2 regions of the Cytobacillus spartinae genome follow, and region 1 is predicted to be linked to the other one. Evidence: predicted binding sites of a transcription regulator. Region 1 holds the regulator's gene; the other holds the start of a gene.
The links. Region 1 encodes LexA, which represses DNA repair genes until DNA is damaged. Its sites were predicted from a motif close to CGAACATATGTTCG; they were not measured.

Region 1 (12,473 bases):
AACCTCTGTGACATATTGGTAAAGTGGTTATACAAGTTATTTCGTAATAACCTTGAAAGCTTTACCGCTGAACCAAAGATCATAATTCTCCAATAATAACGTAAAGAATACATAGCTAGCGCAACTAGAGCTAAAACCCCAATCCACTTAGCGAGCACTCCCCCAGTAAGGGTTCCCCTCTCGATTTCATCAACAACAATTCCAATGACTTTAGGGGGCACTAATTGTAAGAGCGCAACTAGAAGTAATAGAAAAATACCTGTTAGATAGGACTTTTTCTCCTGTTTAAAAAACCACATTAAATGAACAAACACTTTCATGATGAAATCCTCCGCCTAAATTACTTCAAACTTAATGAAAAAATCCAAAATCACTCTTTCCGATTATTTTTAGAATGACTAAAATAGTTTACCAAATATTAAGAAAACAAGAAAGTTATTTATTTTACATTTTTTTGAATAGCCTATTTTTCCATTATAAAAATAAAAAAAGAAGAGTGAATCCACTCTTCCCCATGCTTAAAGTCCAAGACTCTCTATTCGGTTTATTAGATTAGTTACTTCCGTTAACGTATTGAAAAGTTGTGAGTTCTCAAGCTTATCAAGTGCTACATGCCCATTCTCCAATACTTTATCTATTTCAGCTAAAAGCAATTCATTTTTTGCTACAAAATCTTGATGTACATCTTCTACTACAGTTGGGATGTCACTCAACTGTATAAATTCTTCCACATCAGCCTTTAGACGAATCAATTCAGTCTCAAGTTCAGCTCTAACTTCTTGATTTGTTGCAGCATCACTAATTAATTGAGGAGCTTCCTCAGCAAACGCATTTAAATTTTCGATATGTTCAGTTGCTGTAGTTACATAATCTAATGAGTTATTAACCTCACCAATGAAGGAACAAGCACTCAACAACACAGAACTTATAATTAGACCTATTAAGATGATTCTCTTCAAGTATTCCACTCCCCCTAGAAATCTCATACACAAATGTATACGTATTTCAATAGAGAAAAGTTTCATAAATTATCTATTCATTATATATGAAGAAATTATTTTGCTTAACATTTTATCATCCATGTTTAAAATCGGTTTCCCAGATTTACTCAATAGTTCTTTCGTGTTTTCACATGGAAAATAAATATCCCGCCCCCAGTAACTTTTAAAGGCGGATAGTGGTTTATTAAACAACTTCTCATCTTCTCTTAATTGGTGTTCAGAGTCAAACCCTATGGCATAGAGGCTTGGTAACTCCAAAGTGTCTTTGATGATCTTTAAAATGTCTCCTTGTTTAAGCGGATAAGGATTTGTAACATTAAATATGTCCCCATTCTCACTACTTTGTAGTGCTGCAACTAACACCGTTGAGACATAGTCTACCGGGACCAAATTTGCTGTTGTTTCAGTATTAAGCATGATATGAAATTTTGTTTCTCTAAAATTGTCTTTTCGCGAGATTTTCCTTTTTAAAACCAGTAGACTTTTTAAGAGGCCATACAAGCCGAAACTCGTATCTGCTTCTCCAGTAACTGAATCTCCAATAATAATAGATGGTCTTAAAATATTGACAAACATTTGATCTTGATAAGAGCTTACCAGATGTTCTGCTAAACATTTTGTCTCCTCATAATTATTAACAAAACTTCGATTTGTTGAATAAAGCTTTTCTGAACCCTCATTCTCAAGGCCAATTGTGTATGCAGTACTTACATAGAAAAATTTTATACAGCTAAGATTCTTTGCAAACTCTAGTGTATTTTTAGTCCCTTGTACATTAACTTGATATGACTTTTCTTTGTCTTTTGGGTCAAATGATAGTAATGCCGCCATATGGAAAATAGCATCTAGTTCCCCTCTTAGATTATCCTGTAGTTCCTCAGACACACCTAAATTATTTAGAGTTACATCCCCTTCGATAATATTTACTCTTGATTTCATTTGAGGAGATTCGATTGATTCGATAAAAGAATTGAGTTTTTTGGAGTTTCTAACTAGTAAATAGAGAATATGCCCCTCTTTTAGCAAATCCCTTGCAAGTTTCTTACCTAAAAATCCGTTTGCCCCAGTCATTAAAATTTTCATCTTAAAAGCTCTCCCTGCATATTTTACTTTTCACATTATCAACTGAATCAAATTTTTTGAAGTGATCCTACTTCCTTATTTTTAGGCTTAGGGATCTTTTCTATGAAACGTAACAGAAAAAAACCGCTCTTCCTGTTAATTTCAAACAGAAAAAACGGTTTTTGTTTAGAAAAGCAGAAAATAATACCCAGCTATTATTTCATTTGTTGCTTGTTCATTGCACTAAGCATCTGGTTGATTTTCTTCTGAGATGGTTTCATACCCATTTGCATCATCATCATTTTTAACATTTGTTCATTAATTGGTGGATTTTTCTTTAAGTAGCTCATCATGTATTTACGAGCAATGAAAAATCCTAGTGCTACACCAGCAAGTAATGCTAGTATACCTACTAGAATATATGTCCACATATTACTTCCTCCTTCATGTTGTCTATCATACAGTGTACTAAACCAAAGAACATTATACAATATTTGCTTTTGAAATTCTCGTATTTAGACAAATTTTCTTTCTTTAATTGGTTTTAGCCACCCGTATCGGTAATGCTCTAAATCTATCGCTAAAAAAGAACTTTCATGCTTTCTTAATACTTCAAAGAAAATTGTCTCAGCGTCGTAACTACCATAAGAGCAAATAGAGATATATTTATCAAAAATTTCTAGCTTTGCGGAACTTAGCTTACCATTTTCTATATAATATACCCCTTGTTCTGTTCGAAAATCCTTCATTCTTTGTAATTGCAGATTTAAGTACTGATGTAACCTTATACTTGGAATTGGCTTTGTTATATAATCAACTTGCTTTGTTAAAATCGATCTCATTTCACCAATAGATTCATTAAACTCGTTAAAAAGCTGAAAAAACATTTTCTCTCTACCAAAATAGTGGGAGGCAAAATCATCTTCAATTAAGTATAGCTGATAGGTTCTCACCGTATCTCCCTCCTTATAAAGACAACCTTTTCCTCATTATATAGAAAATCTTTTTGAACGTTTGTCTTAAAACGTCAAAAACTTCCACTATTTTTGTCGAATTTGCACATTTCTAACTATTCAAACATTTTAAGAGAGTGTTTTCAGCTATTAGAAAGCAAAAGGACACAGAAACTAGTTCCTGCGCCCTTTCCCCATTAATTAGTTTGAAAGAAGAGCTTTCACTCGCTCTACTACATTCTGTACTGAAAAACCGTATTCTTCCATAATTTTTTCACCAGGAGCAGAAGCACCAAATTGGTCGATAGCAAGCACATCTCCTTCATCCCCGGTATATCTGTGCCATCCTAAAGATGATCCCATCTCAATCCCTAAACGTTTTTTCACATTTTTCGGGATAACACTATCTTTATATTCTTTCGTTTGTTGTTCAAATCTAGCCCATGATGGCATACTTACTACTGAAGCTTGAATTCCCTCGCCTTTAAGTGCCGTCTGTGCTTCTACAGCTAATCCTACTTCAGAGCCTGCAGCAAGCAGAAGCACATCCGCATTTCCTTCCGCTGGCGAAACTACATATGCACCTTTTGATACGCCTTCGTAAGCATTTTTATCCGTATCCTTTAAAGTAGGTAGATTTTGACGAGTTAATACTAATGCAGTTGGTCTATCACTTGATTCTAGTGCTAGCTTCCATGCTGCTGATGTTTCGTTTCCATCCGCTGGACGAATGACATCTAGATTTGGCATGGCCCTAAGTGATGCAAGTTGCTCAATCGGCTCATGTGTTGGACCGTCTTCACCTACTGCAATACTATCATGTGTAAATACATAAGTGACTGGCAAGCCCATTAGCGCAGCTAAACGGATTGCTGGTCGTAAATAATCAGAGAAAACAAAGAATGTACCTCCAAATATTTTCAGTCCACCATGTAAAGCCATTCCATTCATGGCTGCACCCATGGCAAATTCTCTAACTCCAAACCAAATATTTCTTCCTTCAAATGAATCTGGAGTAAAATCGCCCGAACCTTTTATCATTGTTTTGTTTGAACCAGCTAAGTCAGCAGATCCACCTAAGAAGATCGGTAAGTTTTGTGCTATTGCATTTAACGCTTCACCAGAAGAAGCACGGCTTGCTAAGCTCTTACCTTCTTCATAAACAGGAAGGTCTTTATCCCATCCCTCAGGTAAGGAGCCTTTCATTGCCAAATCCAATTGAGCACCAAGTTCTGGGTATTCATTCTTATAGGCTTGGAACATTTCATTCCATTCTTTTTCTTTCTTCTGACCATTCTCTAAAACTTGCTTCTTAAATTGCTCATATACTTCTTGAGGTACATGGAAATCTTCCTCGAAAGTCCATTGATATGATTCTCTCGTTAGTTGTCGCTCATCACTTCCTAGTGGAGCACCGTGTACATCAGATTTACCAGATTTGTTTGGCGATCCGAATCCAATGACCGTTTTTACTTCAATTAATGTTGGATGATTTTCATCATTCTTTGCTGCTTCAATCGCATTTGCAACCTCCGTTAAATCATTGCCGTCTTCTACTCGAATATATTGCCAGCCATAAGACTTAAAACGCTGCTCAACACTCTCAGAGAACGATCTGTCTAAATCACCGTCTAACGAAATATCGTTTGAATCATAAAGAACAACAAGTCTACCTAGTTTTAAATGCCCTGCTAGAGATGCAGCCTCAGCAGATACACCCTCCATTAAGTCACCGTCTCCACAAATACTGTATGTATAATGATTAACTAAATCATATTGATCCTTATTATAGACTGCAGCTAAATGACGTTCTGCCATTGCCATACCCACTGCCATAGCAATCCCTTGCCCTAATGGACCTGTTGTTGCATCTACACCTGGAGTGTGACCGTATTCAGGGTGGCCTGGTGTTTTACTGCCCCATTGACGGAAGTCTTTAATATCATCCATTGTGACATCATAACCCGATAAATGAAGTAAGCTATATAAAAGCATCGAACCATGACCAGCAGATAAAACAAAACGATCACGATTAAACCATTCTGGATTTTGTGGATTATGATTCATGTGCTTCGTCCATAATGCATAAGCCATCGGAGCTGCACCCATAGGCATTCCTGGATGTCCTGAATTTGCTTTTTCAATTGCATCAATTGAAAGAGTTCTTATGGTATTAACTGCTAGTGAATCTACTTGTTCAAACATATCAACATCCCTTTCTTGAGTAGGCTTACTCTAATAATATAATAGTCCTCAATTTTTTTATACAATTGAATGTGACTATATTAGAAAAATTACTATATACTGCATCCTCTAACACAATATTCCTATTATAAATGCAAAAGAAGGAATACAAATTTTGCATTCCTTGATTGACCTATTTAATGTAGATCCTTTTTATTTTTCAATTTTTTAAGTTTCTCCGGTGTTACATCGTCTCCATTCGGATCTATAAATGTTACACCTTGCAAAGTATCTAACATGGAAGAACGAAATGTTTGTAAGTACTCTCGCCTTAATGTCGACTGTTCCTTTGCCTCTTCTTCAGTTAATTTTGAGGTCTTTGCCTTATTGGCTAACTCATTTATCCTAGCTATTTTATGTTTAGGTAGCATAATCAGGCTCCTTTGTGTCAAGTCTATCTTTGATTAAAGTCATATTACTAAAAACTTTATCGTTTGACAAGAAAAGAGCCTACTAATCCTGTAATGATTCTATGTGCTCCTTATACCTTCTATGTGCAGTCGCTTTAGAAATTTCGTAGCCAAATCCTCTTAACGTGGCAGCAATCTCAGCAAAGGTCAAATCGTTATTACGCAACCTAACAATCTCACTAATTGGTACATCGATTCTTTCTCTGCCCGCTGATATACCTTGATTCTTTAAGTTTTTCTCGGGTTTATACCCTTTTGCTATCGCTCGGTTCACGCCTCTCTTGATTTTAATATTATGTAACTTTCTCTGATACTCTTCTACCATTCCAACAATCTGCAGAACCATTGAATCCGAATCTGAAAGTTCTAATTCACCGTTATGAGAAATGCTATAAAGTTTTACCCGTTCTTTTAATATGCAATGAATAATGGCAATTTTCGTATTCCCACGACCAATTCTCGTTTCATCCTGAATCAAAACGGCCTCTATTGAATCATCCTTAATAAGAGATAATAGCTCAAGTATTCCGTCCCTTTCCATTTCATATCCGCTTGCCTTCTCCTTGATCACTGACACTACATTAAAGTTTCTATTTTTAGCTAGTAGTAATAGTTCTTCCTCTTGTCTCTGAAGTGAAGATTCTTGACTATCTTTGTTCGTACTAACTCGACAATATATAATCGCTTTCATTTAATCTCCTCAATCTAGTTGTTCATTATATGAGCTTGCAATTTGTTTAGAAAACTGTAGCTCTTCTGTTAAAACGGGGATCATAATCTTTTCGCCTACATATAAATGACTTCCACTTAATTGGTTGTTTTGTTTTACCCAATTAATAAATTCTCCAGGACTCAATTCGTGATAACTTGAAAATTCCTTCGATATACTCCATAGAGAATCTCCCTCTTCAACCGTAATTTCAACAAATTCATCTTTTAGTTCTTTCTTTTCATTTCCCAACAGAACGAATGTAACAGTAAAACTTAATATTACAAGAATAATAGTATATGAGTATTGATTCCATAATTTTTTCATAAAGACACCTCTAACTAAGAATGTATGTTCGATTTATATTCTGATTATACTAGGAACATTTGTTTGGTGTCAACAAAAATTCGAACTTATGTTTGTATACAATGGTAATACATGCTATAATTAATGCAAGATTAACCATATGAGGTGCGTAAATTATGGCAAAACTATCAAAACGCCAGCAGGATATTCTTGCATTTATAAAAGAAGAAGTGAAACTCAAGGGGTATCCACCTTCTGTTAGAGAGATCGGTGAAGCAGTTGGCCTAGCATCAAGCTCAACCGTTCATGGTCATTTGGCAAGATTAGAAAGCAAAGGGCTAATTCGAAGGGACCCAACAAAGCCTAGAGCGATTGAGGTATTAGATTTGGAGGAAGAATCCCACATTCCTAAATATAATGTGGTCAACGTCCCTGTAATTGGTAAGGTAACTGCAGGACTACCTATTACAGCCATTGAAAACGTTGAAGAATATTTTCCTCTACCGGAGAGGCTTGCTCCGTCTGATGATCAAGTATTTATGCTAGAAATAATGGGAGACAGTATGATTGAAGCTGGAATCCTAGACGGAGATTATGTGATCGTTCGTCAGCAACAAACTGCAAATAACGGTGATATTGTTGTAGCAATGACCGAAGAGGACGAAGCTACTGTAAAAAGATTCTTTAAAGAAAAAGATTATATTAGACTTCAACCCGAAAACTCCACATTAGAGCCAATTATTTTGCGTCATGTTTCTATTCTCGGAAAAGTAATCGGTGTTTATCGCCATATACACTAATAACAAAAAAGCCAGCGAGGAGAACCGGTCCTATTCGCTGGCTTTATTTTAATTTAATAGAGTATCTGCTTCTATAATTTCTAGAGTCAAATTTTGATGTGACGATAAATCAATATCATAAGGTTGTACTTCTTCACCATACTCATCTTTAATAATCCTTAGCTCTGGTCGACCCACAGCATTAAAATTATATTTTGAGACGATTCCTGTTCGCCCATCGTTTAACTTCACCGTTAGACCTGGTGGGTAGACAGCAATACAACCCCTAAATAACTCAATTTGTTTACTGTCAAATTGAGTACCACTTCCCGCATAAAGTAATTCTAGACCTTTGTGAGGCAAAATAGCCCGTCGATATGTTCGATGATTCGTTACTGCATCAAATACGTCTGCAACACTTAATATTTTTGAGTAGTGATGAATCTTGTCTCCTGTTAAACCTCTCGGGTATCCTTTCCCATCGATTCTTTCATGATGCTGAAGTGCACAATGGGCAACAGGTAGTGGAATTTCATGAATTTTTTTAAGAAGGCCAAACCCTAATTCCGCATGTGTTTTTACATGCTCGTATTCCTCCGCTGTTAAGCTTCCATGTTTATTGAGAATATCAGGTGAAATAAACATTTTACCAACATCGTGCAACATAGCACCAAGACCTACCTCTTCGATATTCTTCAATGGCCACCCATTTTCTATTGCTAATTGACACACATAAATGGATACATTCAAGCTATGGGAGTAAACATAACTATCATGCACTTTCGTTGATGCTAACAAATTTAATGCTGTTCTATTGTTTGAAAGTACACTATGTATATCACGAAAAATTTTCTGAAAGCTCCTAATGGCTCTTCCAGTCTTAAACATTCCTTGAATATTATTCTTGCTAGAATTCAAACCCGCAATAGAATCTAACCCATCTGTTATTACATTCACTGCTTCTATTCGAAGTTCTTCAGGGATAACATCTATTATTTCTATCCCTTCGGATGCATCATCTTCTATGTAAACTGTAAAGATATTTAGTGTTTTTAGTCTAGTAATTAATGGATCTGTTAATGATGTACCTTTTGCTAAGAGAATATGGCCGTTTTCGTTATAAATGGATTTGCCTAATTTAACCCCAACTTCACATTTCTCCAATGTTGTTAACCGCATGACTTTCCCCTCTATCACTTTTTCAATTTGTTGCAAATTCTATGACAAGCACCAGCTGTAAATGAGTCCCTAGTTTAGTTTCGCTTCAATTCCTGGGCACGATAAAGTAAAGAAGTCCCACTCCTTATTGAACACTTTACAAAATTCGACTTTAATTGCGATAATCCTTCCTTAACAGTAATTATTTGAAAAAAATGTGAAGTTTTCGTGATATCCAGTTCTATTTGTATTGACCACATAGTGTTAACTCTATTAAAATTTATAGGTATAAACACCTATCCACAAGGAGTTATTAAGATGAAGGTTGAAAGTGTTATACGGCTCGTTAATACCATGTGCAAAGACCATAAATATGCAAAGGCTAGACCTCTAATTGTAAGTGAATGGAAGCGTTTAACAGAATCTAAAAACTATCACTTATTAAATTCTAGTGCACAGCAATTTATTAAAATCATTAAAGAAGAGCAGGAAAACGGGACTATTGTCCATTTGTCTTATACTGATAAACAAGTATTGAATGTAATTAACTCTTATGTGAAAGATTCACATTTTCAGTATGCACGCAAAATTTTTTCAGAGCACCTTGCTCTACTTGAAAAACAAGAAGCACAGAGCTGGCTAACTTCGGATGCTAGATATATTTTTAATGCTTGGAAGAATTCAACCTCATCAGATCCATCCTAATTAGAGTATTTGAGACATATATAAAAGGCACTTCGACTTAAAATTGTCGAAATGCCTTCTTATTCTACAATTATCTTTAACGCCATTAAAGCGTGGCCTGCACCACATAACTCTGAGCAATTGCCAAAGTATTCTCCAGGCTTTTCAAAACTTATTTCAATTGATTCTCCATGCTGGATGACTTTTCCTCCAACCCGAAGTCCATGTTGAATTTCATCATCACTTGTAAGTGTAAGCTTGACTTTTTCTCCAACTTTTAAGTTTATCTCCGCAGGTTCAAAAATAAAATCTTCAATCTCTGGCCCTGTTTTACCAACGACCAAGATTTCCTCCATGCTATTGTTGGTTTGCCGCTCATTAGCAACATCAGCGTTTGCTGTTTCATCATTTACTTTCTTCTCTTTACTACAAGCTACTAAACTAGTGAATACGAGTAAAATGAATAGTGTAATAAATATTTTTTTCATGAAATCCTCCTGAAATGATTGGGACTATTGTAGTTTAGCAGCAAAAAATTAATGTTTCAAGAAGTATATTTCCAACTGTGTGCCGCATCTAAAAAAGCCTTAACACTGTCGTGTCAAGGCTTTTATCAGTCTTAGAACATTTGCATATATTGTTCTCTTTCCCAAGGGTGAACTTGTGTACGGAACATATCCCACTCGATCTCTTTCGCTTCAACAAAGTGTTCGAAAATGTGCTCACCTAGAGCAGATACGATTACTTCGTCAGCTTTTAATTTGTCTAGAGCTTGAGCTAAAGTAGCTGGTAGATCTTCAATGCCCTCAGCTAAGCGCTCTTCTTTGTTCATAACATAGATGTTACGATCAACCGGTGCAGGAGGAGTTTGTTTATTCTTAATCCCATCAAGACCTGCTTTTAAAAGTACAGCCATTGCTAAGTAAGGGTTAGCAGCTGGGTCCACACTACGTACTTCAACACGTGTGCTAATTCCACGCGATGCCGGAATACGAATTAATGGAGAACGGTTTCTAGCTGACCATGCAACGTAGCAAGGTGCTTCGTAACCAGGTACTAAACGCTTGTAAGAGTTAACAGTCGGGTTTGTAACCGCTGTAAAGCTTGGTGCGTGATTTAGAATTCCTGCGATAAATTGACGAGCTGTATCACTTAATTCTAAATTTCCAGTTGTGTCATAGAATGCATTTACACCATCTTTGAATAGTGAAACGTTACAGTGCATCCCAGAACCGTTTACTCCGAATAATGGTTTTGGCATAAATGTTGCGTGTAAACCGTGTTTACGAGCAATTGTCTTAACCACTAGCTTAAACGTTTGAATTTGGTCACAAGCTGTTAAAGCATCAGCATATTTAAAGTCAATTTCATGTTGTCCAGGAGCTACCTCATGGTGAGATGCTTCAATCTCGAAGCCCATTTCTTCTAGCTCAAGAACGATATCACGACGGCAGTTCTCACCTAAATCTGTTGGAGCTAAGTCAAAGTATCCACCGTTATCATTTAGTTCTAAAGTAGGTTCGCCTTTTTCATCTAATTTGAATAAGAAAAATTCTGGCTCAGGTCCAAGATTAAAATCTGAGAATCCTAAGTCTTCCATTTCTTTAAGAATACGTTTTAAGTTGTTACGAGGGTCACCTTCAAAAGGAGTACCATCAGCATTGTAGATATCACAGATTAAACGAGCAACTTTACCTTTTTCAGCAGTCCAAGGGAATACAACCCATGTATCAACATCAGGGAATAGGTACATATCAGACTCTTCAATACGTACAAAGCCTTCGATAGAAGAACCATCAAACATCATTTTGTTATCTAATGCTTTTTCAAGCTGACTAATTGGAATCTCAACATTTTTGATTGTTCCTAGAATGTCAGTGAATTGCAGACGAATAAACTTTACGTTTTCCTCTTCTGCCATTTTTCTAATATCATCTTTAGTGTACTTAGCCATTTTGTATTTCCTCCCTAAATTTTAATTCTATTATTTATTAATGAAAGAAGCGGGACATATCTCCTTGACGTAAAGAAGACCGATTAAATCTCCCAGCTTGCATTAATTCGGATTTCAGAATCTTTCTAAGTTCTGCATCTGATAATTCACGTTTTGTCTTTTCATTTTTCTTCATTACTGCGTTAAGTTCTTGTTCAAGTTTGACAGTAAATAATTGCTTTATCCCTGCCATATTGACACCTTGATCAATCAAATCCTTAATTTCTAATAAAGTATCAATATCATTCAATGAAAACAATCTTCTATTTCCGTCTGTTCTAGCTGGAGAAATCAATTGGTGCTCTTCATAGTAGCGAATTTGCCGAGCCGAAAGCTCAGTAAGCTGCATGACGATTCCAATTGGAAATAATGGCATTGTACGACGAATTTCACTTCCGCGCATCTGATTTCCCCTTTCATTAATTACTTCTTGACCTTATTATATGTAATGTAAGAAAATCTGTCAACTACATGTTAGGTTTTATAACATAAAAATTTTCATAAAAAAATAGAGTGGATTTGATTAACCACTCTTTTAATTTTCACTAATTTATTTTTATTAAACCTTTTACTAATAATCTGTTTAGAGCTATGCAAATGGCGATTTTAACATGAGAGTAGGTAAGTCCACCCTGTACGTACGCAACATATGGTGGCCGAATCGGTCCATCAGCCGTCAGTTCAATACTTGCTCCTTGTATAAAGGTACCAGCTGCCATAATAACATCATCTTCATAACCAGGCATATAAGCTGGATAAGCAGTTACATGCGAATTTATAGGAGATGCAAATTGAATAGCCTGACAAAAAGAAACCATCTTTTCTTTATCATCAAACTGCACGGATTGAATAAGGTCCGTACGGTTTGCATTCCAACTAGGATTCGTATTCATACCGAATTCTTCTAAAAGAGCTGCTGTTAAAACTGCCCCCTTCAATGCTTGGCCTACGACATGTGGTGCCAAGAAGAAACCTTGATACATTTCTTGTAAACTATAAAGGGAAGCTCCAGCCTCTGCCCCGATTCCTGGTGACGTCATACGATACGAACAAGATTCAACAAGTGATTGTTTACCTACGATATAGCCACCTGTCTTAGCAATCCCTCCACCAGGATTTTTTATGAGCGATCCTGCTATTAGATCAGCCCCTACATGACATGGTTCTAGGTCTT
Region 2 (12,473 bases), on a different contig from region 1:
AATATCGAATCGTCTAGCATTCAATATGAGGGCAGAACGAAAATTATCCTATATACCGATGGAGTTCTAGAAAGCACAGGCATGAAACGAGCAGGTGAGGCTATTTCAGTAATCGCAAATGCTTTTACGCAGAATCCAAACCTAGAATGTGAAGCATTTGTCTTGGAAGCCTTAAATAAAAGAAAAGCTCCTACTGAAGATCAAGATGATATCTCTATTTTGAAAGTAGATTTATTTTAAATGTAGAGGAAGAGGGGAAATCAGAGTGAATAACTTACTAAATGATACATCTTTCAGTGGACCAAATTCATCATTTCCTTCTTTTATCCTTAAAATGGACCCTGAAGGTACTATACTTGAATCCAAAGTGGAAGATGGCCATCTTCGAGTAAAAGAAAATTTTTTATCACATATTAATGGTTTAGATCAAGCGTATTTTAAAGAAATGGTTGCGCATTGCCAGTATAAAGAGGAGGTTCAGTTTGAATTTTGCCTTAAAACTGGTAAGTGGATAAGAGGTTTGCTAAGAAAAGCAGATCATCAAGAACAATTCGTGCTAACTGGTTACGATATTAGCATGGAGAAGAGAAAAGAACGTACGATTGTGGGAGTTCAGGAAGTGCTAAAAGCTTTGGCATCTAATACAAAAATTACGGATGTTCTCTCTCAGTTAGCGGTGGTTATAGAAGGACATCTGTCAAACGTGTCCTGTTCGATTCTAATCTACGAGGGTGAAAAAAAGTTTGAGCTAGTCGCAAGTTCTAATCTGCAAACTAAAATAATTTCAGCTATTGAAGAGCTTACAAACCATACAAATAGCCTTTTTCAAGAAATAGTCGAAAGAAAAATCTCTATTAAAAGGAGTGCTAACTTTTACCTTCAGACATCTATGAATGGGTGTCATGGCATTCCAGTTCTTTCGAGTAGTGGAGAGGTTCTAGGGGTAGTTGCAATTTTCTCGGAAGATGATAATGAACTTTGTGACGATGAATTAAACGTGGTAAGCAATTTAGGAAAAATTGCAGCAATCGCTATTGAGAAACACAAAAAGGACAAAGAACTTCACACTCTAGCTTTCTTTGACCCATTAACGAACCTACCTAATAGAAGTTTAATGATATCAAACATAGATCATGCCATTTCTGAATTTCAGCATACTCAAAATCGTTTTGTACTAATTTATATTGATTTTGATCGTTTTAAAATATTGAATGATTCCTTCGGTCACCTCGGAGGAGATCAGATTTTAAAAGCCTTAACGACTAAACTTTCAACCTGTCTTTCAGAAGGTGATTTTGTGGCACGCATGAATGGGGATGAATTTATTGTTCTCATTAAAAATGTAGGGGAGCAAAAGCCTTTACAGCAAGAAATTCAAAAAATATCCGATGTGTTTAAACAAGCCTATTATTTAGGGGAACAAGAATTATATGTAACAGCGAGCTTTGGAATCGTGGAGTTTCCAAAGGATGGAGCTGATGCTCGTTCTCTTTTAATCAAGGCCGACCTTGCTTGTCAACAAGCAAAAAAAGAAGGAAGAAATCACGTTCAATTTTATCAAAAGGGATTAGGGAAGAATCTTTCTAACCGTTTAAACTTGGAAAAGGATCTTCGCTACGCGCTCGAAAGAGATGAGCTAATTTTATACTATCAGCCATTAGTGAATGTGGTTAAGGGGAGGATAATGGGAGCAGAGGCTTTGTTGCGCTGGAATCATCCGAAGCTTGGAATCATTCCACCAGGGGAATTTATCTCTATCCTAGAAGACACAGGTCTTATTATTCCAATAGGAGAATGGCTTATACAGGAAGCTTGTAGACAGCAAAACATTTGGGTCCAGAAAGGGTTGCCCGCTTTAAGTGTTTCCGTAAATATATCTCCTGTACAGTTTAAATCCAATATTCTTGTAAAGGCTGTTAATAATGCTTTAGCTCATTCTAAGCTTAACCCTTCCTTTCTAAAACTGGAGCTAACGGAAAATATGATTGTTAACAATATTGGTGAAACTTTAAAGATTCTTAATGAATTGAAACATATTGGCATTGGTGTTTCAATTGATGACTTTGGGACGGGCTATTCATCATTATCCTATCTAAAGAAGTTTCCCATTGAAACAATTAAAATAGATCGAGCATTCATAAAGGAAATTGATTATGATCGGCAAGATCAAGCAATTGTAAAAGCCATTATTGATATGGGCCGTTCGTTAAAACTTGATATTGTGGCGGAAGGAACAGAGAGAGACCGCCAAATACACTATTTAAGGGAAGTTGGCTGTGAAACGGTGCAAGGCTATTTCTTTAGTCGTCCAGTTCCAGCGGATGAGTTTGAAAAGCAATTATTCCCTTGGAACAAGCTAGCTCGGGAGCTTAGTCATCAAACGTATTCTATTTAATTATGATCAAGTCTCATACATCTTCATGAAAATACAGTACTATAAACAAAGTGGAAGTTTAAGTGGTTGCATTTTCCAGAAAAGGTTTTAATTTAAGTGTCGATATTATTTATATAGAACAATTAGAGGTGCACCTATGATTAACAACGTACATATTATTGAAGAATTGCTTGGAACTTATTCTTCTTATCTTCAAGTACCACTTTGGATTGTGGACCTTTCAGGAGAAATAGTAATAAAAGCAAATAAAGATGGTTTGGACTGTTCTAATCTTCACCTTGAAAACTCTGTATTTTTAGATGATATTAAAAGAATGGTAGAAAATATAAAAAGGCCTGTACTGATCATGTCTTCAGAGGAACAGGCTCCACTTAAGTATGTACTCTCACCACTCTTTTATGGTGAAAATCGACCATGCTTTCTACTAGCAGGTCCATTTGTTGAAAGTAATCTTACTGAAAAAGAAGAAATTCTTTTGGAAGGTGTCCATTCTATTACTCAAGAAGACAAACATAAACTCATCCAGAGTATTGAAAAGGTAGTAGAAACTCTTAAGGTTTTATATAGAGACACACATAGTAAACAACTACAAAAAGAGAAATTAAATCTTATTAAAGAGTTTACTTATAATAAGGAATGCAAAGAAATCCTCCCTTCTTTTTTTAAAAATGTTTTAACGATTTATAATTTAGATTTTATAGGTTTTGCGAGTAAAAACACCGTTGATACGTTTTGTGTAGACCTTGTTGTTGGAGAAAAGGGGCACTCACTTAATGGTGTCACATTTTATATTGGGGAAGGTCTACTAGGCCAGTCGGCTGCAGCAGAGAAAGAGATGATTTGGAATGGTATAGGTCAATCAAATCGGGCAGAAATTTTTAAAAAAGCAGGTCTCCAGCCTAATCATTTATTCTCGTACCCTATTAAAAATCACGACATAGTGGAAGGGCTTGTTTTTGGAGGAAAGTTAAAGGGCACTCCGTTTCATGAAGAATTACATATTATCATGAAATGCTTCGTTCAATTTTTATCGGATAGAAAGAGCATAAGAGAGGCGATAGGTACATCCGAGGTTATAAAGGAGTATTACCAAAGCTTGGTTGATGTAATGGACGTATTTATTCACTCCAATAATCCGAAGAACCTGCTTTATAAGGTTTTGGAAGTGTGTAGAAGTCTGAACAAAAATCGTTTTGTTTGTGCCACCTTAATTGGAGGAGAGCTTTTCCTAAGAGGAACGACCAATGATAAGTTAAAGCATTATCATAAACAACTGACCGCTTACATAGGACAATCGGTAGAACAGTTCATGCCCCATACTAAAAATAGCCAGAATCTAATTCATGTTCCCATTGTGAAAAACCAGAGTGTGAACGGAATTCTTACGATGGAAGTTGAAGCACCTTCTTGTAACGTTGAGGGATTCTTGGACTTACTTGGAAAAATTCTAAGTATGAAATATTGTACGGTCGTGGATGGAGAAGGTCAAAGTGATAGGGTAGATGCATTGGAACTCCTTCATGCGAGCATAAAAGAATGGAATACGAAAGAATACCAGCTTGTTCAAAAAGCATTAACAATGGCTGAAACCTTTTCACAGCTAGAGGAATTTAATTTGAACGATTTAAAGAGGGCAATTAAAGTTGTACCTTATCGGCTTTCGTTTATTAAGGAAAAAATTTCAGCGGGCCCTGAAATTTCCATCCTAGAGGACTATCATCGGTTGCTTGAGAACCAAGGTTCCAACCATTTCTATCGAATTGAAAGTCAAATTCTGGGGTTAATTTATCGCAAGGTTTGTAACAAGGAAGACTTGGATATAGAGGGTATAAATGAGTCACTCAAAGAGAAGTTTGAGGCATTTATTCAAAGTATGGAACTTAATGAAAAGGTAGAAATGGATAAAGTCGAGATTAGCTTAGAAGATATCGAAAAGGTTCGAGATGTAAGCAGTGTAATCATTGAACTCCCTTTAACATCAAGAGAGCAGGAGGTCCTACATTTAGTCCTTGAAGGATTGAATAACCAGGAAGTAGCGAGTGCATTAACGATTAGCATACATACGGTAAAAAACCATATCACCAATATTTTTAGAAAACTGAATGTTTCCGACCGTGTTCAAGCAATGGCGAAAATATATCGGATTAAATATGGAATGGAATAAAAAAGGAACAGCCCCTTATTTAAAAATAAAGGGTTTGTTCCTTTTTGAATGCGTGTAACAAGCAACTAGAATTTAGTTTTGAAGAAGGAATGGCTGTATTTCATATCCTTGGGTAGTTTTTTGAAGTTCTTCAAGATTGAAAGAATCCCAATTTATTTTCTCGTATTGTTCTCTTGAAAGTTGATAGGATAGAGCTACTTCGTATTGTCTTTCTCCAGCACGTTCTGCACCCGTTGGATTTGGATAATGTTGGACCTTCCACTGAAAGGAAGCGGTTTGGACTTGTTCATTTTCGAAAACTAGCTGGATAGCAGCTTGGCTATCTACGACCAATTTATTTCTTATTTCCTCCATGTATCCTATCCCGCTCGCTCCAAGTACTAATTCAACATTTTTCTCATCCACACTGACTACAAGTTCTTCGATTCGCTTCTCATCAATATCAGTCATAATATCAAGTTTTTCATAAATAGCATCACGAATTTTTCGGTCAAGTGCTACAGTCTCTGTTTCCACATCTGTTTTTTCTAATGATTGGGCTGCACTTGGTGTTTGAACGTTTGTAACGGAAGTGTCCGACTGAAAGAATAGAAGACAGGCAGCAGCCAACGATAATGTAGGGAGTGTAACTAAATAAGTCCTAAAATATTTATTTTGGCGTTGGGATATTAAGAAGATGGTTCCAGCTATTATAAATAAAAATAGTAAAATCCATAAGAAGAGTTGATCTAAGCTCACCATGATAAAGCCCCCTTCATTAAACACTTGATTGTAGAAGAATATGCTAACTAAAAACAGAAAGGTTAAGATGAAAACAAAGGACAAAATAGGTGCTAAAAAAGGGTCTTTACGTTCGGTATCCTGCTGAGCATTTAGTAAGATTTTTTCTTTTTCACTCTTAGACATCCTTCCGTTTTTTAGAACTGTTTTGTCCATGCTATCTCTTAGTCTATTAAGCTTTTCTTCCACATCTATTCACCTCCATACATATGTCGTAGTTTTTCTTTTCCTCTATACAGCCTGGATTTTATGGTGGAAGGATTAAGTCCGGTTAGTTCTTGGATTTCTACTATTTTTAATTCTTCATAATAGAATAAAATGATTATCTCACGGTACTTAATGGGTAACTGTAAGACATACTCAGACAATTCTCGTGCTTCACTTCTTAACAACACTTCATGTTCCGTGGAAGCGGTGGACTTTAACTTAAAGCTTATATTTTCTAATAACCCCTGGACGTTAAACCATTTACTTTTGTATGTATCCTTGCATTTATTGACCGTGATTTTAAAAAGCCAAGTTTTATAGGAGCACTCTCCTCTGAATTGGTCCCAATGTTTATAACTTGTAATGTAAACCTCCTGCGCAATATCCTCTGCAATACTCCAATCCTTTACATACGTATAAGCAAGTTTTTTTACGCTGTCTCCGTATTCTTGCAATAAATATTCTAGTGCTATGTCTTTGTTGTATATTTTGCTAGGCTCAATCAAGAGGCAGTACCTCCTTTCAGAAAGTTTATATATAGACGACTCTATTTCTAAAAGGTTGCATTTTTTCAAAAAAATTAGAGCTAGTCGATGGAGACTAGCTCTTCTACTTCTATTTCTTATTTAAACTTTCTTGTGCCATTCTTACAAGCTCTTTTACCATATTTCCCCCAATTGGACCACCAACTTTTCCTGCTTGGTGTGAGGTGAGTGTTCCATTATATCCTTTCTTAAGAGGAACATTTCTTTCCTCTGCTACCTCATATTTAACATTCTCTGGATGTTCTTTGTCCACCTGATAACCTTGTTTTTCCATTACTTGTGCTTTAAGTTGATCTAATGCACCTCGAGCTCCAGGTACAAGGGGGCGTTTTCTTCTTGCCATGATGGGTTCACCAACCTTTATACTGTTTTGAAGGTCTTGTTGTTGTAAGTATTCTACTGTTACCTGTTTTTATTCATGGCAAATAGGGAGTCTGTTCATCATAACGTTTTCGTAATATAATGAGATTGCTGTAAAAAAATTCTAATTTATGAGAGGTTAAACACGGTATGAGTTCACAAAAACCTGTGTGGGCATATGTCTATATCATTTTATCTGTATTATTTTTACTTCAATATGGAATAACGCTTTTCTTCATGGTTCTTAATCCTTTTGTTTCGATGTTTTCGGGGGGATTCTCATCCTACTGGACCATGTTGTCTATTGTTGCATTGGTAATCATAGCTGTATGGTTTTATTTCTTCAGAAAAGCAATAAGAGAGATCAAGGCATATAATCTTGTGGTGAAGGATGCACTTGCGAAGGAATCCGATGATGGGGTTAGAGATAAAAATCCACTGTTAGTTGGTAAAAAATCAAGTTGGATTGTAATAGGGATATTTGCTGTATGTATATTTCTAGGACCAGGTATCTTTACTCTTCCCATTATGCCTCTTTTTTTAGCGGGAATGTCAACGGATTCAGGTACTACACCTGCGTATGTTCCGATCCTTATTATTATAGTAGGTTATTCGGTAATGGCACTTTTAGGGTATGCAGGCTGGAAGTTTTTCAAAAAGCTACTGAATACCAACTAATAAAATCTCTTGTATATAACGATTGGAGAAGCTATCCTTATACATATGTTTATTTTATTAAAGAAGGTGTCACAAGTGTTGGTAAAAGTTATATTGGCTCTATTACTTCCAGGACTTCTTGTTGTTTTGTTTACAAGAGTTACGTACAACCATATCATTGGACTAGTTCTAACGTTAGCTTTAATAGCTGCTTCCGTTTATAAAGGATACACCAATTCTTTCTATTTAATAGTGGTAGACACTATTTCTTTAACAGTGGGATTTTGGTATGCGAGGAATATGAAGAAAAGGACTAAGCAGAGTGCATAACAGCTCCTTAGGTTAGAACAATTCTAAATAAATGTGAAAGCTTGTAGAGTTGATCTGCGGGCTTTTTTGTATTTTGATTGGGGAGTAGGGGAGGGGAGCTGGTTCTGCATCAATTGAACTGTGAAAGTAGAAACTTCCAGTGCCACCTAAAAGAAATCCGCATAAAGTGTCCAAAGTGCCGCATAACCCGTGGGAAATACGGCATAAATAATTAAAGGTCCCGCATAAAAGAGATAAACTGCCGCATAAACCCATGGAGAAGCCGCATACAGCTTGTAAGTTCTCCATAAATCATCAAGACTACCTCGTTTAGTAGGCAAAACCCGCAGTTCAGAGCATTTCAGCATAAAACTTGCATAATTCCCTCGACAATATTCTCACTTCGAAATATAAAACTTTCCCCTACATAATCACTTTTTTAATGATTTCAATCAAACGATTGATTAACTACACTTCTACAAACCTCAACAAATGTCCCTACACGTAAAAAGAATCGCAAAAATGTATCGACAATTTTATTAACGGAAAAGTTAAAAGAATGGCTTTATATCTAGTACAGATCTGTTTTCAATCAAACGATTGATTAACAAAGCTTCTACATCATTTACCAATTTCTTTAGTAAATAGTAGAAAAATCGAATATCCGTTCGCATATTATTGGTTTGTTTTGATAAGTTTGTGGTAGAATGATGATGTAGTTTTGAACTAGAAAAAATAGTAAATCAGCTCAACTCAGGTCCTACTTAATTATCATGCTGATTTGTAATCATATAGAAGATTTAGGAACAGGAGGCTTGCGTGTGAAGGACCAATTTGAACTCGTTTCCAAGTACTCCCCTCAAGGTGATCAGCCTGAAGCGATTAAAAAGATTGTACAAGGAATCGGTGAGGGGAAAAAACATCAAACATTGTTAGGTGCTACAGGAACAGGTAAAACATTTACGATTTCAAATGTAATTAAAGAGGTTAATAAACCCACATTAGTTATCGCCCACAACAAAACGTTGGCGGGTCAATTATATAGTGAATTTAAAGAGTTTTTCCCCAATAATGCGGTTGAGTACTTTGTTAGTTATTACGATTATTATCAACCGGAAGCTTATGTACCATCCACTGATACCTTTATTGAAAAAGACGCTAGTATTAATGATGAAATCGATAAGCTTCGCCACTCAGCGACATCTTCATTATTTGAACGGAAAGATGTCATTATTATTGCCAGCGTTTCCTGTATATATGGCTTAGGGTCCCCAGAAGAATACCGGGATCTCGTTTTATCATTAAGAACTGGAATGGAGATTGAGAGAAATAAACTATTACATCGGTTAGTCGATATCCAATACGAACGAAATGATCTTAACTTCCAACGTGGTACGTTCCGTGTTCGTGGAGATGTGGTGGAAATCTTCCCAGCTTCTCGTGACGAGCACTGTCTTCGTGTTGAGTTTTTTGGAGATGAAATTGATCGGATACGTGAGGTGGATGCCTTAACGGGTGAGATTCTCGGTGATCGGGATCATGTCGCGATTTTCCCAAGATCCCACTTCGTTACACGTGAAGAAAAAATGAGAATAGCCGTTGAGAATATTGAGCAGGAACTAGAGGAACAGCTTGCGATTATGCGAGAGAATGGAAAGCTTCTAGAAGCTCAACGTCTTGAACAAAGAACTAGATACGACTTAGAAATGATGCGGGAAATGGGCTTTTGCTCAGGGATTGAGAACTACTCGCGTCACTTGACATTAAGGCCTGCTGGTTCAACTCCTTACACTTTACTAGATTACTTCCCAGAAGATTTCTTATTAGTGATAGATGAGTCACATGTTACTTTGCCACAGATTCGTGGAATGTATAACGGTGACCAAGCAAGGAAACAGGTATTGGTTGATCATGGATTCCGTTTACCGTCGGCGATGGATAACCGCCCTTTAACATTCAGCGAATTTGAAAAGCATGTGAAACAAATCGTTTATGTTTCAGCAACTCCTGGACCTTATGAAATAGAGCATACACCGGAAATGATCCAGCAGATTATTCGTCCAACAGGATTGCTTGATCCAACGATTGATGTTCGTCCAATCGAAGGTCAAATTGATGATCTAATCGGAGAAATCCAAGATAGAATCAAACGAAACGAACGTGTACTTGTTACCACTTTAACGAAGAAAATGTCCGAGGACCTAACGGATTACTTAAAGGAAATCGGAATTAAAGTTCAATATCTTCACTCAGAAGTTAAGACACTAGAGCGGATTGAAATTATTCGAGAACTCCGTCTTGGTAAATACGATGTTCTCGTTGGAATAAACCTTTTAAGAGAGGGATTAGATATTCCTGAAGTTTCGCTTGTTACGATCCTAGATGCAGATAAGGAAGGTTTCCTCCGTTCAGAAAGGTCACTTATTCAAACGATCGGCCGTGCAGCTCGTAATGCCAATGGACACGTGATTATGTATGCAGATAAGATGACGAAATCAATGGAAATTGCCATACACGAGACGAAGCGTCGTCGTTCGATTCAAGAAGAATATAATGAAAAACACGGAATTACACCAATGACGATTCAGAAAGAAATCCGTGATGTGATAAAAGCAACGTATGCAGCAGAGGAACAGGAAGACTACTCACCAGTTGCTAAGCTAGGTAAGCTGAATAAAAAAGAAAGAGAGAAGCTTATCTTAGATATGGAAAAAGAAATGAAGGAAGCGGCAAAAGCATTGAACTTCGAAAGAGCAGCAGAGCTACGCGACCTTTTATTAGAGTTGAAAGCGGAAGGATGACGATACAATGGCGATGGATAAATTAATTGTAAAAGGCGCCAGAGCCCATAACTTAAAAAACATTGATGTCACCATTCCAAGGGATAAGCTTGTTGTTCTGACAGGACTTTCTGGTTCGGGGAAATCATCATTAGCATTTGATACGATTTACGCAGAGGGACAGCGCAGATACGTTGAATCCCTGTCTGCTTATGCTCGACAGTTTTTAGGGCAAATGGATAAGCCTGATGTGGATGCCATTGAGGGGCTTTCACCAGCGATATCTATTGATCAAAAGACCACAAGTCGAAACCCTCGTTCTACAGTAGGAACGGTAACGGAAATATATGACTACTTACGTTTGCTTTATGCTAGAGTAGGGAGACCAACCTGCCCGATTCACAATATTGAAATTAGTTCGCAAACCATTGAACAGATGGTAGACCGAATTTTAGAATACCCAGAAAGAACGAAACTACAGGTGCTTGCGCCAATCGTTTCAGGTCGTAAGGGGACTCATGTAAAAGTATTAGAAGATATAAAGAAGCAAGGATATGTCCGTGTCCGTGTAGATGGAGAAATGTACGACCTTGGAGACGACATAGAGTTAGAGAAAAATAAGAAACACTCCATTGAAGTAGTTGTAGACCGTATTGTGGTGAAAGATGAAATCAGCGCTCGATTAGCTGATTCCCTTGAAACAGCTTTAAGCTTAGGAGAAGGAAAAGTCATCATTGATGTCATTGGAGAAGAGGAACTGTTATTTAGTGAGCATCATGCATGTCCACACTGTGGTTTCTCCATTAGTGAATTAGAGCCAAGAATGTTTTCATTTAACAGCCCTTTTGGTGCTTGTCCTGATTGTGACGGGCTTGGTTCAAAGCTAGAGGTAGATCCAGACCTTGTCATTCCAAACCAAGATTTATCACTTAAACAGCATGCCATTGCACCTTGGGAGCCAACAAGTTCTCAATACTATCCGCAGCTATTGGAATCAATCTGTAACCATTATGGAATTGATATGGATATTCCAGTCAAGGATATTCCAAAGCATCTTTTAGACAAGGTGCTGTATGGATCAAAAGAAGATGTGATTTATTTCCGATATGAAAATGACTTCGGACAAGTACGTGAAAATTATATTCACTTTGAAGGTGTCATGACGAATGTTGAACGCCGTTATAAGGAAACAAGCTCAGATTATATTCGAGAGCAAATGGAAAAATATATGGGCCAACAGGCGTGTCCAACCTGTAAGGGGAACAGATTGAAAAAAGAAAGTTTAGCAGTCCTGATTTCAGGTGAACATATTAGTCATGTAACATCATTCTCAATTCAGGAGGCTCATGACTTTTTCCAAAACCTAAAGCTTTCTGAAAAAGAAATGAAGATTGCTAATCTTATTTTTAGAGAAATCTTAGAGCGTCTAGGGTTCTTAATCAATGTAGGTCTAGACTATCTAACACTAAGTCGAGCGGCCGGTACCCTTTCTGGTGGAGAAGCACAGCGAATTCGTCTTGCAACTCAAATCGGCTCGCGATTAACAGGTGTTCTCTATATTCTGGACGAGCCATCCATCGGACTTCACCAAAGAGACAACGATCGATTGATTGATACGTTAAGAAACATGCGCGATATCGGAAATACACTCATTGTCGTTGAACATGATGAGGATACGATGATGGCGGCAGACTATTTAATAGATATTGGACCTGGGGCTGGAGTCCATGGAGGGCAAATTATTTCAGCAGGTACGCCTGAAGAAGTAATGGCAGACAATAACTCCTTAACTGGTCAATACTTATCTGGCAAAAAGTTTATCCCTCTTCCACTTGAGCGTAGAAAAAGTGATGGTCGCTATTTAGAAATTAAAGGAGCTCGTGAAAATAACCTCAAGAATGTGAATGTTAAAATTCCACTTGGAACCTTTATATCTGTTACAGGGGTTTCAGGTTCCGGAAAAAGTACACTCATTAATGAGGTCTTGCACAAGACTCTTGCTCAAAAGCTTCACCATGCTAAAAGTAAACCTGGTGAGCATAAGGATATCAAAGGAATTGAGCACTTAGAAAAAGTTATTGATATTGACCAGTCACCAATTGGTCGAACACCTAGGTCCAACCCTGCAACTTATACGGGTGTCTTTGATGATGTTCGGGACGTATATGCTTCGACGAATGAAGCTAAGGTTCGTGGATATAAAAAGGGTCGTTTTAGCTTTAATGTTAAGGGTGGTCGTTGTGAAGCTTGCCGTGGAGATGGAATTATAAAAATTG

Region 2: uvrB (excinuclease ABC subunit UvrB) is a predicted target of LexA. The motif match lies at 8,075-8,088, and genes of this name have one in related genera.

Annotation. Positions count from the first base shown of each region.
Region 1 is NZ_JBIACK010000001.1:197,562-210,034, reverse strand. Features, by position in the region: gene ACFYKX_RS01000 (ABC transporter transmembrane domain-containing protein) at 1-320, opposite strand, end outside; gene ACFYKX_RS00995 (DUF6376 family protein) at 519-959, opposite strand; gene ACFYKX_RS00990 (SDR family oxidoreductase) at 1,029-2,084, opposite strand; gene ACFYKX_RS00985 (YneF family protein) at 2,279-2,494, opposite strand; gene sirA (sporulation inhibitor of replication protein SirA) at 2,579-3,016, opposite strand; gene tkt (transketolase) at 3,218-5,221, opposite strand; gene ACFYKX_RS00970 (DUF896 domain-containing protein) at 5,398-5,631, opposite strand; gene ACFYKX_RS00965 (YneB family resolvase-like protein) at 5,714-6,361, opposite strand; gene yneA (cell division suppressor protein YneA) at 6,371-6,706, opposite strand; gene lexA (transcriptional repressor LexA) at 6,862-7,485, shown strand; gene ACFYKX_RS00950 (HD-GYP domain-containing protein) at 7,534-8,643, opposite strand; gene ACFYKX_RS00945 (hypothetical protein) at 8,941-9,327, shown strand; gene ACFYKX_RS00940 (hypothetical protein) at 9,387-9,794, opposite strand; gene glnA (type I glutamate--ammonia ligase) at 9,926-11,260, opposite strand; gene ACFYKX_RS00930 (MerR family transcriptional regulator) at 11,298-11,702, opposite strand; gene ACFYKX_RS00925 (methionine gamma-lyase family protein) at 11,845-12,473, opposite strand, start outside.
Region 2 is NZ_JBIACK010000006.1:43,813-56,285, reverse strand. Features, by position in the region: gene ACFYKX_RS13480 (SpoIIE family protein phosphatase) at 1-240, shown strand, start outside; gene ACFYKX_RS13475 (EAL domain-containing protein) at 266-2,395, shown strand; gene ACFYKX_RS13470 (helix-turn-helix transcriptional regulator) at 2,532-4,559, shown strand; gene ACFYKX_RS13465 (hypothetical protein) at 4,632-5,528, opposite strand; gene ACFYKX_RS13460 (sigma-70 family RNA polymerase sigma factor) at 5,531-6,052, opposite strand; gene ACFYKX_RS13455 (small, acid-soluble spore protein, alpha/beta type) at 6,162-6,434, opposite strand; gene ACFYKX_RS13450 (hypothetical protein) at 6,602-7,129, shown strand; gene ACFYKX_RS13445 (DUF2198 family protein) at 7,175-7,438, shown strand; gene uvrB (excinuclease ABC subunit UvrB) at 8,239-10,218, shown strand; gene uvrA (excinuclease ABC subunit UvrA) at 10,226-12,473, shown strand, end outside.